Regions from separate parts of the Alicycliphilus soli genome, predicted to be linked through region 1. Evidence: riboswitches for the same ligand, from Rfam matches in the RefSeq annotation. Region 1 holds a riboswitch; each other region holds the start of a gene.

Region 1 (5,999 bases):
CGGCCTATCGCCAGCGCCTGGCGCAACTGCCCGAGGGCATGGCCGATGCCGTCACCGCCCGCTGGGGCGCGCCCGAGCAGGACCCCATGCTGCGCGAAGGCTGGTTCATGGTGGCCGGGCTGCAGCTGGGCCATGTCTTCATCGGCATACAGCCCGCGCGCGCGCTCGACGGCCGCAACGACTACGCCCAATACCACGACGCCGAGCTTGTGCCGCCGCACCACTATCTGGCCTTCTACTTCTGGCTGCGCGACGTGTTCGGCGTCGATGCCATGGTGCATGTGGGCAAGCACGGCAATCTGGAATGGCTGCCTGGCAAGAGCCTGGCGCTGTCGCAGCACTGCTGGCCCGACGCCATCCTCGGGCCGCTGCCCCATGTCTACCCCTTCATCGTCAACGACCCCGGCGAGGGCGCGCAGGCCAAGCGCCGCAGCCAGGCCGTCATCATCGACCACCTGATGCCGCCGCTGGCCCGCGCCGACAACCACGGCCCCATGCAGGAGCTCGAGCGCCTGGTCGACGAGTATTACGACGCGCTGCTGGTGGACCAGCGCCGCGCGGGCCTGCTGCGGCGCCAGATCCTCGACATGGCGCGTAGCCAGGACCTGCTGCGCGAGCTCGGCGTGGACGGCGCGCGCGCGCCGGACGAGCAGATCCTCGAGCGCATCGACGCCTATCTGTGCGAGCTCAAGGAAACCCAGATCCGCGACGGCCTGCATGTCTTCGGCCATTCGCCCGAGGGCGCGCAGCGCGACTCCACGCTGCTGGCGCTGGCGCGCTACCCGGCCGCGGGCGAGCAGGGCCTGCTCCACGCGCTGGCGGCCGACCTGCTGCCCGGCTGCGACTGGAACCCGCTGGACATGGACGCCGCCGAGCCCTGGACCGGCCCGCGCCCGCAGGTGCTGGCCCGGCTCGATGCCGGCGCCTGGCGCCATGGCGGCGACACGCGCGAGCGGCTGGAGCTGCTGGCGCTGCGCGTGCTGCAGCGCCCCGAGATGGCCGGCGACTGGCCTCGGACGCAGCATGTGTTGCGGCGCATAAGTGTGCAGATCGCCCCCGCGCTCGACGCCTGCGGCCGCGAGGAGCTGCGCCAGTTCTCGCGCGCGCTGCAGGGCCGCTTCGTGCCGCCCGGGCCCAGCGGCTCGCCCTCGCGCGGGCGCTGCGACACCCTGCCCACGGGGCGCAACTTCTACACCGTCGACACCCGCGCCATCCCCACGCAGACCGCCTGGGCGCTGGGTCAGCAGGCCGCGCAAAGGCTGCTCGAGCGCTATCTGCAGGAGCACGGCGAGTATCCGGCCGCCATCGGCATCTCCGTCTGGGGCACGGCCACCATGCGCACGGGCGGCGACGACATCGCCCAGGCCTTTGCGCTGATCGGCGTGCGCCCCAGGTGGGCGCCGGGCAGCCAGCGCGTGGTGGACTTCGAGGTCATCCCGCGCGTGGGCCTGCACCGTCCGCGGGTCGATGTGACGCTGCGCATCAGCGGCTTCTTTCGCGACGCATTCCCCGGCGTGGTGCAGATGTTCGACGCCGCCGTGCGCGCCGTGGCCGCGCAGGAAGAGGATGCCGAGGACAACCCCATCCGCGCGCGCGTGCTGCGTGACACCGCGCAATGGCGGCAGCAGGGCATGGACGAGGCCGAGGCGCAGGAGCAGGCGCTGTGGCGCGTGTTCGGCGCGCCCGCGGGCAGCTACGGCGCGAGCATGCACGAGCTGCTGCGCTCGGGCCAGTGGAGCGATGCCGGCGACTTCGCGCGCCACTATCTGCAATGGGGCGCGTTTGCCTACGGCCAGCAGGCCGACGGCGTGCCGGCGCGCCAGGCGCTGGAGCGGCGCCTGCAGGCATTGGACGTGGTGCTGCAGAACCAGGACAGCCGCGAGCACGACCTGCTCGACTCCAGCGAGTACTACCAGCACCAGGGCGGCATGGTGGCCGCCGTGCGCCACCTGGGCACACTTATCGGGAAGGCCGAGCCCGCCGTCTACCACGGCGACCATGGCAACCCGCAGTCGGCGAAGATCCGTTCGCTGGCCGAGGAGATCGGCCGCGTGGTGCGCGCGCGCGTGACCAACCCCAAGTGGATTGCGGGCGCCATGCGCCACGGCTACAAGGGCGCGTTCGAGATGGCGGCCACGGTGGACTATCTGTTCGGCTTCGACGCCACCACGCAGCTCGTGTCCGACACGCATTACGCGCTCGTGACCGAGGCCTATGTGCAGGACGAGGCCGTGCGCAGCTTCCTGCGCCAGCACAATCCGCAGGCGCTCGCCGACATCGTGGGCCGCCTGCTCGAAGCCATCGAGCGCGGCATGTGGGCGCAGCCCGGTGAGCTGCACGAGGCGCTGCTGGCCCAGATGCTGGCGCAGGAGGAATTCATGGAAGGACGGGTGCAGCGATGACACCGACATTCCCGCTATCGGCGATCCAGGGCCAGCCGCAGCTCGTGCAGGCGCTGCTGCTGGCCGCCACCGAGCCGGCGCTCGGCGGCGTGCTCATCCAGGGCCCGCGCGGCACGGCCAAGTCCACGGCGGCGCGCGCGCTGGCCGATGTGCTGGCGCCGGCGCCGTTCGTCACGCTGCCGCTGGGCGCGTCGCTCGAGCATGTGGTGGGCAGCCTGGACCTGTCGAAGGCGCTGGCCGGCGGCGAAGTGGCGTTTGCGCCCGGCATGCTGGCCAAGGCCCATGGCGGCGTGCTCTATGTCGACGAGATCAACCTGCTGCCCGACGCCATCGTCGATGTGCTGCTCGACGTGGCCGCCTCGGGCGTCAACCATGTGGAGCGCGACGGCATCTCGCACCGCCACGCGGCGCGCTTCGTGCTGATCGGCACCATGAACCCGGAGGAGGGCGTGCTGCGCCCGCAGCTGCTCGACCGCCTGGGCCTGTGCGTGCAGCTGGCCAACGCGCAGGATCCGCAGCTGCGCAGCGCCATCGTCAAGGCGCGGCTGCGCTATGAGCTCGACCCCGCGGGCTTTCTGCAGGCCCATGCGGCCGAGCAGGCGCGCCTGGCCGAGCGCCTGAGCCAGGCACGGGCACGCTGCGCCGACGCGCTCGCACTGCCCTGGAGCGACGCCGTGCACGATGCCGTGGCGCGCCAGTGCATCGCGGCGCATGTGGACGGCCTGCGCGCCGACCTGGTGATGCTGCGCGCCGCGCGCGCGCTCGCCGCCTGGGAGGGCAGCGCGGCCATCACCCCCGACCATGTGGCCCGCGTGGCGCCGCTGGTGTTGCTGCACCGCGCGGCGCAGGGCCTGCAGGAGCAGCGGGAGCCGCAGGGGCAGGGGCGGGAACAGCCCGACCATGCCACGCCCACTGCGCCCCAGGTAGCGCCTGTGTCCCCGTCATCCCACGATGGCGCGAAGGACGCGGGGCCGGGCAGCGCGGGCGCTGCCGCTGCCGCGCCGGAGCCCGGTGGCGACGGCCTGGAGCAGCCACCGGCCGGCTGGGGGCAGCCCCGGCACATGGCCGCCGCGCCGGTCTCTGCGCGAGAGGCCGACGCCCTGGCCCTTGTGGCGCTGGAGGCCCTGGCCGCAAAAAAAGCCCGCGCCCCCGGCCAGCCGCGCTAGCGCCCACGGCATACCGCCCCGGCCGGGGGCAGGCGGCGGCGCCCATGGGTGGCGCCGCACTCGCCAGCCATGCGCAGCCCGTGGGCCAGCGCCTGCCGGGCGCCGTGCTCGATTGGCCTGCCACGCTGCGCGCGGGGCGCCTGCGCCCGCTGGCACTCGAGCATCTGCGCTGGCGCCAGGGCCGGGGCCAGGCCCAGGCGCTGCATGTGTTTGTGCTCGACTGCTCGGCCTCCATGCTGGCCAGCGGCGCCTTTGCCCAGGCCAAGGGCCTGCTGCTGCAATGGCTGCGCTGGGCCTATCTGCAGCGCACGCCCGTGGCCCTGCTGTGCTTTGGCGCCGGCCAGGTGCAATGGCGCCTGCCGCCGCGGCGCGCGCCGCGCTGCAATGCCGCGCTGATCGAGCCCCTGCATGGCGGCGGCGGCACGCCGCTGGCGCAGGCCGTGCACGAGGCCTGGGCGCTGCTCGCCCGGCGCCCCGAGGAGCGCAGGATCCTGTGGCTGCTGAGCGACTTTCGCAGCACCGACGTGCTGGCCCTGGCCCGCCGGACGCCGCCGCAGGGCCTGTCCCATGTGCTGGTCGATGGTGAGCAGCCGGCCCATGCCGGGCAGCGCGCCTTCGGCGGCGCGCTGCGCCTGGCGCGCGCCTGGGACGCCTGCGCACATGTCACGCTGCGGCAGGCCGGTCCATATGCGTGGTCTGCCACAGCGGATCGTCATCCACGCACAGCAGCCTGAAACCCATGCGCTGCCAGAAGGTGATGGCCCCGGGCAGGAAAGGATGGGTGTGCAGGTACAGCGTGTGCACGCCCTACTGCGCCGCCCAGGCCTGGAGCTGGTGAAACAGAGCCTGGGCCAGACCCTGGCGGCGCAGCTCGGGCACGACGAACAGACGCACCACCTCGACCACGCCGCGCGCGTCGTAGTGCAAATGGGCAAAGCGATGGTCATAGGGGCGGCAGGCAATGCTGCCGACCACGCGGCCATCGGCGTCGCGGGCCGCCAGCATGCAGCCGGGTGCGCTGCCGTAGTTCTGCGCGAACCGCTCGAGGTCGGGCGGCATGGCTTCCTGGTCCATGCGGGTGCCGAACATGGCGGCGCGCGCCCGCAGCAAGAAGCCGAGCAGTTCGGCATCGAGCATGTCGACGCCCTCGATGGAGAAGCGGGAAAAATCCCCGCTAGCGCAATTGTGGAGTTGGTGCATCAGGGTTTTGACGGATATGGTCGTTCTCGGTTACATTGCCGGCGCTTTGGCTCCGCAAGGAAGGCGGGTGGCATTCGGCCATCGGCCCAGGGAATCCAGGAAATGGAACTGCCCCCGCAACTGTAGGCAATGAGCAGGCTTCGGCAAACCACTGGAAGGCGTTTCCGGGAAGGTGAGGCGCTGCGATGAATTGCCAGTCAGGAGACCTGCCCGAGCGCTTCTTCATTCATTGCCGGCGGGGTGCCCGGGAGGTGAACGGCTTCCCCTGCCTTGCGTGAATAGCACATCGGCGTGGGAGCCCGCCGCTCTCTTGTCAGCACAGCACCGGCGCTTTCCGGAAAGAGACTGTGATGATGCTCCGACACCTTGCCGCAACGGCCGCCCTGGCGCTGACCATGGCGGCCCAGGCCACCGAATACCCGCTGACCGTGCACAACTGCGGCCATGCGCAGACCTTCAGGCAGGCGCCGGCCTCGGCGGTCACGATCGGCCAGGCGGGCACCGAGATGCTGTACGCGCTGGGCCTGGGCGACAAGGTAGTGGGCACGGCGCTGTGGTTCAACGCCGTGCAACCCCGGTTCAAGGCCATCAATGACAAGGTGCCGCGCCTGGCGGACAACGACCCCAGCTTCGAGGCCGTGATCGGCAAGCGTCCGCAGCTGCTGGTGTCGCAGTTCGAGTGGATGGTGGGCAAGGAGGGCGTGGTCGGCACGCGCGAGCAGTTCCACGACCTGGGCATTGCCACCTATGCCATGCCCTCGGACTGCGAGGGCAAGAACAACCTGAGCGGCGCGGACGGCACACGCACCGCCGTCTACGACGTGCAGTCGTTGTACAAGAGCGTGCGCCAGCTCGCGCAGATCTTCGACGTGCAGGACCGCGGCGAGGCCCTGGTCAAGGACCTGGTGGAGCGCCAGGCCCAGGCGGTCGCCAAGGTCCGGGCCACGGGCCTCAAGGACGTGAGCGCGGCGCTGTGGTTCTCCAGCGCCGATCTGGCCATCGACCCCTACATGGCCGGCGCCAAGGGCGTGGCGGGCACCATGATGCGCACCCTGGGCCTGCGCAACGTCGTGACCTCGGCCGAGGAATGGCCCACCGTAGGCTGGGAGACGCTGGCCAAGGCCAACCCCTCGGTGCTGATCATCGCGCGCATGGACCGTCGCCGCTTCCCCGCGGACGACTATCAGAAGAAGCTGCAGTTCCTGCAGTCCGACCCGGTGACCCGCCACAT
Region 2 (5,999 bases), 1.2 Mb from region 1:
TCGCGTGTCCAACCGCACGGGCCTGGCGCCGGGCAGGAACCCGCTGGAGGTGGAGCAGCGCCTGCTCGAACGCGTGCCGCAGCAGTACCTGGTGGACGCGCACCACTGGCTGATCCTGCTGGGCCGCTATGTCTGCCAGGCGCGCAAGCCACGCTGCTGGGAATGCGCTGTGGCGCCCTATTGCGACTACGAGCCCAAGACGCCGGCGCCTTGAGCGGCGCCGGCAATCTGGGCCATCACAGCCCTTCGTCGGCCTGCATGTCCTTGCGGTAGGTGCTGTAGACGATCACGGGCACGCCCAACTCGCCCAGGTATTGCGTGATGAGCGGCCTGACCTCGTCCCACTCCAGGCCGCCCACACCCGTGGCCAGACGCGGCAGGGCGACGCTGGTGATCTGCTCCTGGCGCACGAAGCGGGCCAGGTTCTGCAGCGCGGCGCGCACGTTTTCGATGCTGGCCTTGCCAGGTTTTGCCGTCGGGCCCTGGCCCAGCGTGTTCTGCGTGACCAGGTTCATGATGCGGCGCACGCCGCCGCCTTCCTGCACGCCCGTCCACGCCCAGACCTCGCCCGCGCCTATGGCGTTGGAACGCGTGTCGTGGCGGTAGTCCTTGACCAGCGAAGGCCAGCGCTCGCGCAGCGCCAGGGCCAGGCCGCTGTCGAAGGGGTCCTGGGCCGAAATGCCATGTGCCAACAGATCCGCCTTGCTGAGCAGGATGTCGCCGGTGACTTCTTTGATCATTCGCTGTCCTTTCTGTGATGGAGGTGGGCAATACCGTTTGCCCTTCCCTCACAGAAACCATAGCACCCCAGGGTTTACCCGCATTAACCCAGATCAAGACTCGCTGGGCCCGGCGACACCCGCGCTCTCGAAGCTCGCCATCTCGCGCAGCACGCGGCAGGCCGATTCCAGCAGCGGCCAGGCCAGGGCGGCGCCCGAGCCTTCGCCCAGGCGCAGGCCCATGTCCAGCAGCGGCTCGGCCTGCAGCGCCTGCAGCATGAACGCATGGCCGCGCTCGCCCGAGCGGTGGGCGAACACGCAGCGCTGCAGCACATGGGGCGCCAGGCGTGCGGCCACCAGCACGGCGGCGCTGGTGATGAAGCCGTCGACCACGATCACGCGGCGCTCGGCCGCGGCCTGCAGCACGGCGCCCGTGAGCGTGGCGACCTCGAACCCGCCCAGGGCCGCGAGCGCGGCCAGCGGCTCGGTGGCACCGGCGTTGGCATCGAGCGCCCGCTGCAGCACGGCGCGCTTGCGTGCGATGCCCGTCTCGTCCAGCCCCGTGCCGGCGCCCACGCAGTCGGCCAGCGCCACGCCGGCGAGCCGCGCCAGCAGCAGCGAGGCCACCGAGGTGTTGCCTATGCCCATCTCACCCAGCAGCAGCACATTGCCGGGCAGGCCGCGCACGATGGCCATGCCGTTGGCCAGCGCCTGCTCGCACTGCGCGGCGCTCATGGCCGGGCCGCCGCTCGCGTCCTGCGTGCCCGCGGCAATGCGGCAGCTGACCAGGCGCGGCGCCCCCGGTGCGGCCGCGCGCGCGGGAATCTCGCGCGCCACGCCGCAGTCGGCCACGGTGAGCTGCAGGCCATGCTGGCGTGCCAGCACGCTCACGGCAGCGCCGCCGGCGAGGAAGTTCTCCACCATCTGCCAGGTCACGTCGCTTGGGTAGGCGGACACGCCCCGCGCCGCCAGGCCATGGTCGGCCGCGCAGACCAGCACCTGCGGCGCGCGCAGCACGGGGGTGTCGGTGCCCAGGATCTGGCCCAGGCGCAATGCGAGCGCCTCCAGGCGCCCGAGTGCGCCCAGCGGCTTGGTCTTGTGGTCCAGCCGGTGCTGCAGGGCGACCGTGAGCTGCGGGTCTGCGAGGTCGGCAATCGGAGGCAGCGTGAAGGACGTAGAGGTAGTCGATGGGGTGGTCATGGATGTTGCAACTATGGACAAAGAAAGCGCGGCCCGCGCACGGGCCTGCGCATCGATGAAAGCAGGTGGAATGGGTGGGCTCGGCGTCTCACACCGCGCCGGCGCGCCGGCTGCGCTGCGCCGCGGCCTGGTCGCGCCGCAGGTGCTCGACGAGCGGCTGCCGGTCGTCGCGCCGGCCCCACTGCTCGAAGTACACCAGCTCTTCCATGGGCAGGCGCGGCAGCCAGCCGGCGGTCTCGAGCTCGGGCCGGTCGTGAAAATGGCTCACATAGCCCACGCACAGGTAGGCGATGGGGGTGATGTTCCTGGGGATGGCCAGCGCCTGCTGCAGGTCGGCCTGGTGAAAGATGCTGACCCAGCCCACGCCCAGCCCCTCGGCGCGCGCGGCCAGCCACAGGTTCTGCACGGCGCAGACGCTGCTGTACAGGTCCATGGTCTTCATGTGGGTGCGCCCCAGCACCACGGGCCCGGTGCGCTCGCGGTCGCAGGTGATGCAGATGCCGACGGGCGCCTCCAGAATGCCCTCGAGCTTGAGGCGCTGGTACATGGCGCGTTTTTCGTCCTGGAACATGTCGGCGGCCTCGGCATGGGCCCTGGCGAAGGCGTCGTGCACGCGGCGCTTGGCGTCCTGCGCGCGCACCACGAGGAAGTTCCAGGGCTGCATGAAGCCCACCGAGGGCGCATGGTGCGCGGCGGTGAGGATGCGGCTCAGCACCTCGTCGGGCACGGGCGTGGGCAGAAACTGCCCGCGCACGTCACGGCGCGAAAAAATGGCGTGGTAGACGGCGTCGCGGGCCTCGGGTGTAAAGGCGTGCGCGCCTGGCGTGGCTTGCGCCTCGTCGGTATTCATGGCAGTCCCCTGTGCGTGAATAGATCGCACGCTGCCCGGCCTTGCAGCGCGTTGAACGTTCAGGCCGGTCTTCTGGCTCGGACTCCACTGGCCCCCGCGCCTTCCCGGCCTTGGCGGCCAGTGGCATCGAGCGGGGGTCATCCTCCTTACAGCGTTGGGCACGCGGCGGACTTGCACCGCCTTCCCGATTCTCCCCCGGCCTTGCGACCACGGGCACCTGAGGGCGCGGATGATAGCAACCGCGGCAGGCGCCCCACGCAATCAATGCGCGGCCAGGGCGTCCAGCACCCCGGGCGCAAAGTGCCGCGCGATGCAGCCGGCCAGGCCATCGAGCGCGGCGTCCAGCGTGGGCGCGCCGGCGCCAAACAGCGCGCGCAGCACGGCCGCATCCTCGAACATGCCGTGCAGGTACAGGCCGAGCACGTTGCCGCCCTGGTTCTGCCAGGCCAGGCCGGGGATCAGCTCGCGCGCCACGTCGCCCTTGGCGGCCATGGCCGGGTGCTGTGCGGTCTGGCCGTGGTGGATCTCGTAGCCCTGCACGGCCACGCCCGCCAGCGCCTGCCAGGCGCCCTGCGCGGCGCCAAAGCGCGCCTGCGTCAGGCGCACGGTCTTGGTGGCCTCGAAGCTCGTGACCAGCGGCAGCAGGCCCAGGCCCGGACCGTTGCCGTCCACGCCCTGGGTGTCGATCAGCGCCTCGCCCAGCATCTGCAGGCCGCCGCAGACGCCCAGCACGCGGCCGCCGCGCGCGGCATGCTGGGCGATGGCGGCATCGAGCCCCTGGGCACGCAGCCAGGCCAGGTCCGCGGCCGTGGCCTTGCTGCCGGGCAGGATGATCCAGTCGGCGCCCTCCAGCTCGGCCGGGCTGCGCGCCCAGGCCAGGTGCACGCCGGGCAGGTTCTTGAGCGGCTGGAACTCGTCGAGATTGCTGATGCGCGGATAGGCCACCACGGCGATGCGCGTGTGGATGGCGCCCTGCCCGGTGCTGCGGGCGTCAAAAACACCATCTTCTTCCGGCAGGCCATGGTTCCATTGCATGGGGATGGTGGCGACCACGGGCACGCCCGTCTTTTCCTTCAGCATCTCGGGCGCGGGGGCCAGCAGCGCCGCATCGCCACGGAACTTGTTGAGCACAAAGCCCGCGATCAGCGCGCGATCCTCCTCCGGCAGCAGCGCCCAGGTGCCGTACAGATGGGCAAAGGCGCCGCCGCGGTCGATGTCGGCCGCGAGCAGACAGCGCGCCTGGACGTGGCGCGCCACGCGCATGTTCACCACGTCGCTCTGCATCAGGTTGATCTCGGCCGGCGAGCCCGCGCCCTCGATGACGACCACGTCGTTCTCGGCGCGCAGCGCGTCGAGCGCCGCCGCAATCTGCGGCCACACCTGCTGGCTGCGGCCGCGCCAGGGCATGGCGGACAGCGACTCGCTGACCTGCCCGAGCAGCACCACCTGGCTGCGGGTGTCGGCCTCGGGCTTGAGCAAGAGCGGGTTCATGCGCACATCGGGGGTGGCGCGCGCGGCCAGGGCCTGGAAGTACTGGGCACTGCCGATCTCGCCCTGCCCGCCCGCGGGTGTGGCCACCACGCGCGCGTTGTTGCTCATGTTCTGCGCCTTGAAGGGCGCGACCTTCAGACCCTGGTTGGCGTAGTGGCGGCACAGTGCCGTGGCCAGCCAGCTCTTGCCCGCGCCGCTGCTCGTGCCCAGCACCATGACGCAGCGCGCCGGGCCGGGGAATGTCTTGTTCGTCATGAGGTGGATTGTCGCCAATCGAGCGCCAGCGCCCGCTGCGCCGCAGGCGCCAGCACGCCCAGGCGCACATGGCCGGCCAGGCCGAACGAGGCGCAGTCGCGCAGCTTGATGCCGCGCGCGCGCAGCGCGTGGAGCGCCGCGCCCAGGTCGTCCACCGGCGGGCGCGCGGTGAAGAAGTTGGCCAGGCTGCCCGGCAGCACGGCCCAGCCCAGATCGGCGCACAGGCGCAGCTGGGCCGCCTTCCAGTCGCGCAGCGTGGCGAGCGACTGCGCCAGCCAGGCCTGCGTGTCGCCCTGCGTCCAGGCCGTGAGCAGGGCCACGCCGTCCGCGCCCAGCGGCCAGGACGGCGCCAGCGCCCGCACGGCCGCCACCGCGCCGCTGGCCACCGCGGCGGCCGGGGCAATGGCATAGGCCGCGCGCACTCCGGTGAGGCCCAGGGCCTTGTTGGGCGACCAGAGCTCCCAGGCATCGTCGGGCGGCACCGTCGTCAGGCCATCAAGGCGCAGCGGCGCATAGGCGCAGTCCAGTACGCGCAGGCTGCCGGCCGGGCCGGCGCGCCGCGCCCACAGGGCCAGGGCCGGGTCGGGTGTGCCCAGGGGGCTTGCGGGCTCGCAGGCCCAATGCAGCGCGGGCAACCCTGTGGCCGGGGGCGTATTGCCCAGCATCAGCCCCCAGGCGTCGGCGGCACGCGCGTAGTCGCCATAGCCATGGGCGGGCACGACGGCATGGCGCAGGCCGGCGCGCGCCGCGTACACCGTGATGCGGTGGATGAACTCGCTGGCGCTGGCCGCCATCACGATGCGCGCGGCATCCACACGATGCCGGGCGGCCAGCCGCGCGCGCAGTTCGGTATAGGCCGGGTCGGGGTAGCGGCTGCGGTCGGCGCGCGCCAGGGCGTCCAGCGCCTGCGGGCAGGGGCCGCAGGCATTGGCGTTGGTGGAAAAGTCGTGGCGCGGCACGCCCAGGGCGTCCGGGCCGCCGTGCAGCGGGGCTTGGTCAGGCATGGGTGCGCACTATAGCTATCAATACAAGAGCTGTCAGCGCGCATGAGACAAGCGCTGCAACCGATTTTGACGCCAATTTCACGGCACGCCGCGTATCCACGGCCTGCGCCGCCCGTCCCGCGGCGTTGAGCGCATACACCCCGGGCTTGGCCAGGCGCACGCCCAGCGCCAGCGCCATGGCGCCCATGGGCCAGCCGCCGTTGGGCGATGGCGTGACCCGCGCCTGCGCCCTCAAAGCGCCCAGGCGCACGCCGCCGCCGGCCACCAGCCACAACAAGAGCGCCGTGAGCCGCGCGGGCAGCCACGACAGCACATCGTCGGCCCGCGCCGCCCATTTGCCCGCCCATTGCCAATAGCGCCCGCCGCGCATGCCAGGGTAGCCCCACATGGCGTCTGCGGTATTGGCAAAGCGGTACAGCGCCGCGCCCGGCAGACCCAGCAGCACAAACCAGAACAGCGGCGCGATCACCGAGTCGGAAA
Region 3 (5,999 bases), 1.1 Mb from region 1:
CGAGGTGCATCGCGCGTGGTTGCATCAAGGTCATTGGGGAGGGGAGCTGCCCCTGCGCCGGGGTGATGGCCTCCATTGCAGCGTGCACCTGTCCTGGGTGGCTCTTAGAGATGACGACGGAGGCACGCAGCAAAGCATAGGCTTCATGCGTGACCTGACGCAGCAACTGGCAGCCAAGCAGCGCATAGAGGAGCTTGCGTACAGCGACACACTCACCGGCCTGCCCAATGGACGGCTCTTGTCCAAGAGGGTCGGCGCCGCCATCGAGGCCTCGCGCGCCAGCGGTGACGGATTCGCAATTCTTTTTCTGGATCTCGATCGCTTCAAGATCGTCAATGACTCGCTGGGACACGCCTTCGGCGACCGCGTGCTCAAACTGGTGTCCGAGCGCCTTCTGCATTGCTTGCGTCAATCGGACATGCTGTGCCGCCTCGGTGGCGATGAGTTCGTGATCTACCTGCACGGTGCCGATACGGAGGTTGCCGAGGCGGTGGCGCGGCGCATGATCGATGAAATGCAGTCACCCTTTGTGCTCGATGGGATGGCGTTCTCCATTCAATGCAGCATTGGCCTGTCCATGTTCCCGCAGGACGGTGACTCGCTCGATGAGCTCATCAAGCAGGCCGATACTGCCATGTATCAGGTCAAGGAACGTGGGCGCGGCAGCTACGGTTTCTATCGGCCACAGATGAATGCCAATCTGCTGTCGCGCATGAAGATGGAGCATGCCATGCGCCAGGCGCTGGGGCAGGGGCATATGACGGTGCATTTCCAGCCTCAGGTGGACATGAACGCCGGAACCATTGTTGGTGTGGAGGCGTTGGCCCGGTGGACGGATCCGGAATTGGGTGTCGTATCGCCGGGCGTGTTCATCCCGCTCGCGGAGGAGTCCGGCTTCATTGTCACTCTGGGCGCCTGGGTGATGGAGCAGGCGATCAAGGAGGCGGCCTACTGGCATGACCGCGGCACCTCGCTGCTGATGTCCGTGAATGTCTCCGCGCTGGAGTTCCGGCAGGTCGGTTTTGTGGAGCGCGTTGCGACATTGCTCAGTCGATATGGCTTGCCGGCGCAGCAGCTGGAATTGGAACTCACCGAAAGCGTACTGCTGCACGATGCAAAGGAGATGGAGCAGGTGCTTGCGGCATTGACCGGCATGGGACTCCGCCTTGCCATCGACGATTTTGGTACGGGCTATTCCAGCCTGGCCTATCTGAAGAAGCTGGCCATTCACAGGCTCAAGATCGACAGAACCTTCGTATGCGGCCTGCCGGCCGACGAAGGCGACTGTGCCATTGTCCAGGCCGTTGTCAGCATGGGCCGCGCCCTCGGAATCGAGGTGGTTGCCGAGGGAGTGGAAACACAGGCGCAGCGCCAGTTGCTGCAGGACATGGGGTGTGAGCACTACCAGGGCTACCTGTGCGCGCCGGCCTTGCCGGCCGCTGAACTGCGCAGCCGCGCGGCGGAATTCTCCAAGCTGCCTGCGAAGCCCAAGCGCCCGGTCGTGAGGCCCGTTTGCCGGTCGCGTGCAACCAAGCATTGACGGCGAAGGCGAGGCGCCGACGCGGGCTCAAAAATCAGAGGTGTCTGCGAAAGCTACCGGACCGGCATCCTGAACCGGGGGTTCAGGTGGGCGAGGGCAACCAGGCGTTGGGTTCATCTGACGCGAGATGATCACGCTCACCAGGCAATGTACCAAGCCCGAGCTCGTTGAGCATTGGTTCAAGGAAATATAAAGCCCGGCAGCATCGCAGACGGCTCCATTGTAATTGCTGCGAACAGCCTCTGCCGCCTGCCGGCATGGCCTGGTTACAGCGGGCTGGTGTCTTCGCCGAGAGCCTCGTCGAGGCGCAGAAGCAGCTGTTGCACGCGCGCGTCCTGTTCAGCCGGCAATGCCGAGTCGGGGGCATCGGCAGCGTCGGCCGCCTCGGGCATTGCAGGCCTTTGACTGGCAGCGGCCAGGTCGGCGGCTTCGCGGTCTGCGATCTCGAACGCCAGGTTGAGGGCCGCCAGCACGGCGATGCGTTCACGCGCGCGCACCTTGCCGGCGTCGCGAATGCGGGTCATGGCCGTGTCCACGCGTTCCACCGCCTCGAGCAGGCGTGATTCCTGGCCCTCGGGGCAGGCCAGCAGGTAGCTTTGCTGCAGGATCTGAACCTCGAGCTGCTTCATGGCGCGTCCTTGGTCGGATTGTTTTCGGGCAGGCGTTCGAGCAGCGCATCGATTCTCGAGCGCGCCGCACCGAGACGGGATTTGAGCGAGTCGCGCTCCTGGGTCAGCGTGGCCACCTGCTCGGCCAGCAGGGCGTTGGTGCGCTCCAGTTCGGCGTGGCGCAGCAGCAGGCGCTCGACGCGCTGCGCAATCAGATCGATGGGGTGGGGTGTGGCCATAGAACCGCGCATTGTAGGGTGACAGTGGGTTTACCCGTAAAATCGATGTCGTTGGTGCTCGCTGCCGTGGTTCACGCGGCCGCAGTTCAACGGGAAGCAGGGAGGGGCCTTCGCCACGAAGCACACCCCCAGCCTGCGCTGCCCCCGCAACGGTCAGCGGATGAGCCGTCCTGTCTCGGCTCCGCTTTCACATTCTCATGCCACTGGGTGCCTTGAACAAGTGCCTGGGAAGGCCGTGAAAGCTGTCCCGCCAGCCCGGATACCGGCCAACAAGGTGGTTTCGCCAGCCCTTTTGCCAGGGCGGTGTGACCGTGATGCCCAGGTGCCGACGGGGAGGTCGGCTGTGGCGATATTCCCGTTTTTCCCACATGAAGAAGATCCGTTCGTCCAAAGTGCGCAGCACCGCACTGGCCACCCATGTGCGCGTGACCGCGCTGACCCTGGCGCTGGGCGCCGCCTGGCCGGTCATGGCCCAGACCCTGGTGGCGCAGGCCGCCACCGAGCAGCAACTGCGCGAGACCGTGGTAACCGCCACGCGCGTGGCCCAGCCGCTGTCTGACCTGGTGTCCGACGTCTCCATCGTCGACCGCGAAACCATCGAGGCCAGCGGCGCCACCGGCGTCATCGACGTGATCGCGCGCCTGCCCGGCGTGCAGATCTCGCGCAACGGTGGCCAGGGCAGCAGCGGCAGCGTCTACCTGCGCGGAGCCGAGTCGCGCTTCACGGCCGTGTATCTCGATGGCGTGCGCCTGGACTCCCAGTCCACGGGCGGCGTGGTCTGGGAGCAGATTCCGCTGTCGCAGATCGACCGCATCGAGGTCGTGCGCGGCCCTGCGGCCGCCGTCTACGGCTCCGACGCCATTGGCGGCGTGATCCAGTTGTTTACCAAGAAGGGTGAGGGCGCCCCTGCACCGTACGTGGGCGTGGGCCTGGGCAACCAGGGCACGCGCACCGTGCAGGCCGGCGTGAGCGGCGGCAGCGGCATGGTGGACTATTCGCTCGGCCTGTCGCACGAGCGCGCCGATGGCTTCAGCACGCGCGTGGGCGCGGCCTACAACCCGGACGACGACGGCTATCGCCGCAGCACGGCCAATGCAAAGGTGGGCCTGCAGATCAACAAGACCCACCGCATCGAGGGCACATTGCTGGCCAGCAATCTCAACTCGCAGTACGACGGCAGCCTGACCGCCGACGACCGCAACCACCACCAGCTGCGCACTGGTGGCCTGGCTTGGCTGGCCCAGTGGAGCGATGTGTACAAGACGCGAGTGCAGGTCACGCAGTCGGACAGCAAGTACAGCACCACGCCCAACTTCTACATGACCGAGACCACGCTGCGCAACTACCTGCTGCAGAACGAGTGGCGCCTGGGTGCCCACCTGTTCACCGCGGCGCTGGAGCGTCGTGAGGACGAGCTGCACAACCCTGCCACGGCCTTCGTGGGAGACCTCCAACGTGACCGCTCGCAGAACGCCCTGGCTCTGGGCTATGGGCTGAACCAGGGTGCGCACGCGCTGCAGGCCAACCTGCGCTATGACGACGACAGCGAGTTCGGCGGCAAGGGCACGGGCAGCCTGTCCTATGGCTACGCGATCACGCCGCAGTGGCGCATCACGGCCGCGGGCGGCACGTCGTTCCGCGCGCCCACGCTCTACCAGCGCTTCAGCGAGTACGGTGCGCCCGGCCTGCAGCCCGAGAAGGGCCGCAACATCGAGATCGGCACGCGCTGGAGCCAGGGCGCGAGCAGCGTGGGCCTGGTGGCCTACCGCAACCGCGTGACCAACCTCATCAACTTCGGCGCCGCTGGCAGCTGCGCATCGGCCTTTGGCTGCTACGAAAACGTGGGCCGCGCCGAATACAAGGGCGTGACGCTGTCGGCCACGCACCGCATCGCCGGCGTGTCGCTGCATGGCTCCATGGACTGGCAGAACCCGCGTGACCTGGACAGCGGCAGGCAGCTCGCGCGCCGCGCCAAGCGCTACGCCACGCTGGGCGCCGACACCATGGTTGCGGGCTGGACGCTGGGCGCCGAGCTCTACGCCTCGGCACGCCGCTACGACAACGCCGCCAACACCAACGTGCTCGGCGGTTACACCACGGTCAACCTCTACACCTCCAAGCGTCTGGGCCGCGACGTGACGCTGCTCGCACGCGTGGACAACCTCGCCGACAGGGACTACCAGACCGCACGCACCTACGCCACGGGTGGGCGCACGGTTTATGTCGGTCTGAAGTGGGCGCCGCGTTAAGGTCCGCCATGCACCGCTGCCCCGCCTTGATCACCGCCGCCTGCGCCTCCGGCCAGGGCAAGACCACCGTTACCGCGGCGCTTGCGCGCCTGCACGCCCGGCAGGGCCGGCGCGTGCGCGTGTTCAAGTGCGGGCCGGACTATCTGGACCCCTACTGGCACCAGCTCGCCAGCGGCGCGCCCGTGCAGCAGCTCGACCTGTGGATGACGGGCGCCGAGGACTGCGCCGCGCGCCTGTACGCCGCGGCGGGCGATGCCGACCTGCTGCTCATCGAGGGCGTGATGGGCCTATTCGACGGCGCGGACAGCGTGGCCGACCTGGCCGCGCGCTTTGGTGTGCCGGTGCTCGCCGTCGTCGATGCCTGGGCCATGGGCGGTACGCTGGGCGCCATTGCGCATGGCCTCAAGACCTTCCGTCCCGGCCTGCCCTGGGCGGGGGTGTTGGCCAACCGCGTGGCCGGCGCGCACCACGCGCAGCTGCTGAAGGATGGTCTGCGCGACGGCGCGGACTGGCTGGGCGCGCTGCCGCGCCTGGCGGGCGAGGGCGGCGGGCCGCTCCTGCCCGAGCGCCATCTGGGCCTGGTGGCCGCGCACGAGCTGCCCGACGCCATTGCGCGCCTGGACGCCGCGGCCGACGCGCTCGCCGCCACGCCGCTCGGCCAGATGGACGCGAGGGCGCTCGAGCGCTTTGCCGTGGACTTCGCGCCGCAGCCCGAGGCCGCCGTGCCGCCGCTGCTGGCCGGGCGCACCGTGGCCGTGGCGCGCGATGCGGCCTTTGCCTTCATCTACCCGGCCAACCTACGGACGCTGACGGCGCTCGGCGCGCGCCTGGCGTTCTTCTCGCCGCTCGCGGGCGAGCGCCTGCCCGACTGCGATGCACTGTGGCTGCCCGGGGGCTACCCGGAGCTGCACGCCGAGCGGCTGGCCGACAACCGCGGCCTGCAGCAGGACCTGCACGCCCACGCGGCCGCGGGCAAGCCCATCTGGGCCGAGTGCGGCGGCATGATGGCGCTGGCCGAGACCATCGACCTGCCGGACGGCCGCCGGCTGCCCCTGTGGGGCCTGCTGCCCGGGCGCGTCACGCAGCAGCAGCGCCTGGCGGGCCTGGGCCCGCAGCAACTGACCCTGCCCCAGGGCGTGTTGCGCGGCCACACCTTTCACTATTCGCGCTTCGACAGTCCCGCGCCCGTGGCCACGCGCACGGCGCGGCGCGGGCAGGCCGTGACGCCCGATGCGGGCGAGGCCGTCTACCGCCAGGGCAGCCTGCGGGCCAGCTACTTCCACGCCTGGTTTGCGTCCAGCCCGGCGGCCACCGCGAGTCTGTTCCTATGACCCCCATTGCCCGCAGCGAGCTCATCCTGGGC

The links. Region 1 has a riboswitch for cobalamin ahead of ABUE11_RS17585 (ABC transporter substrate-binding protein). Riboswitches for the same ligand answer to the same signal wherever they lie in the genome.
Region 2: it holds a riboswitch for cobalamin, as region 1 does, so the genes downstream of both, bluB (5,6-dimethylbenzimidazole synthase) here and ABUE11_RS17585 (ABC transporter substrate-binding protein) in region 1, are expected to answer to the same signal.
Region 3: it holds a riboswitch for cobalamin, as region 1 does, so the genes downstream of both, ABUE11_RS12600 (TonB-dependent receptor) here and ABUE11_RS17585 (ABC transporter substrate-binding protein) in region 1, are expected to answer to the same signal.

What each region holds. Positions count from the first base shown of each region.
Region 1 covers NZ_CP160388.1:3,738,808-3,744,806, reverse strand. The annotation lists gene cobN (cobaltochelatase subunit CobN) at 1-2,402, shown strand, start outside; gene ABUE11_RS17600 (ATP-binding protein) at 2,399-3,568, shown strand; gene ABUE11_RS17595 (VWA domain-containing protein) at 3,613-4,302, shown strand; gene ABUE11_RS17590 (GNAT family N-acetyltransferase) at 4,376-4,705, opposite strand; cobalamin riboswitch at 4,817-4,997, shown strand; gene ABUE11_RS17585 (ABC transporter substrate-binding protein) at 5,119-5,999, shown strand, end outside.
Region 2 covers NZ_CP160388.1:1,121,493-1,127,491, reverse strand. The annotation lists gene nth (endonuclease III) at 1-214, shown strand, start outside; gene ABUE11_RS05340 (macro domain-containing protein) at 237-740, opposite strand; gene cobT (nicotinate-nucleotide--dimethylbenzimidazole phosphoribosyltransferase) at 834-1,919, opposite strand; gene bluB (5,6-dimethylbenzimidazole synthase) at 2,008-2,769, opposite strand; cobalamin riboswitch at 2,814-3,005, opposite strand; gene ABUE11_RS05325 (cobyric acid synthase) at 3,031-4,515, opposite strand; gene ABUE11_RS05320 (aminotransferase class I/II-fold pyridoxal phosphate-dependent enzyme) at 4,512-5,519, opposite strand; gene cbiB (adenosylcobinamide-phosphate synthase CbiB) at 5,512-5,999, opposite strand, start outside.
Region 3 covers NZ_CP160388.1:2,642,299-2,648,297, reverse strand. The annotation lists gene ABUE11_RS12615 (EAL domain-containing protein) at 1-1,540, shown strand, start outside; gene ABUE11_RS12610 (cell division protein ZapA) at 1,807-2,169, opposite strand; gene ABUE11_RS12605 (DUF904 domain-containing protein) at 2,166-2,387, opposite strand; cobalamin riboswitch at 2,423-2,673, shown strand; gene ABUE11_RS12600 (TonB-dependent receptor) at 2,756-4,636, shown strand; gene ABUE11_RS12595 (cobyrinate a,c-diamide synthase) at 4,645-5,967, shown strand; gene ABUE11_RS12590 (bifunctional adenosylcobinamide kinase/adenosylcobinamide-phosphate guanylyltransferase) at 5,964-5,999, shown strand, end outside.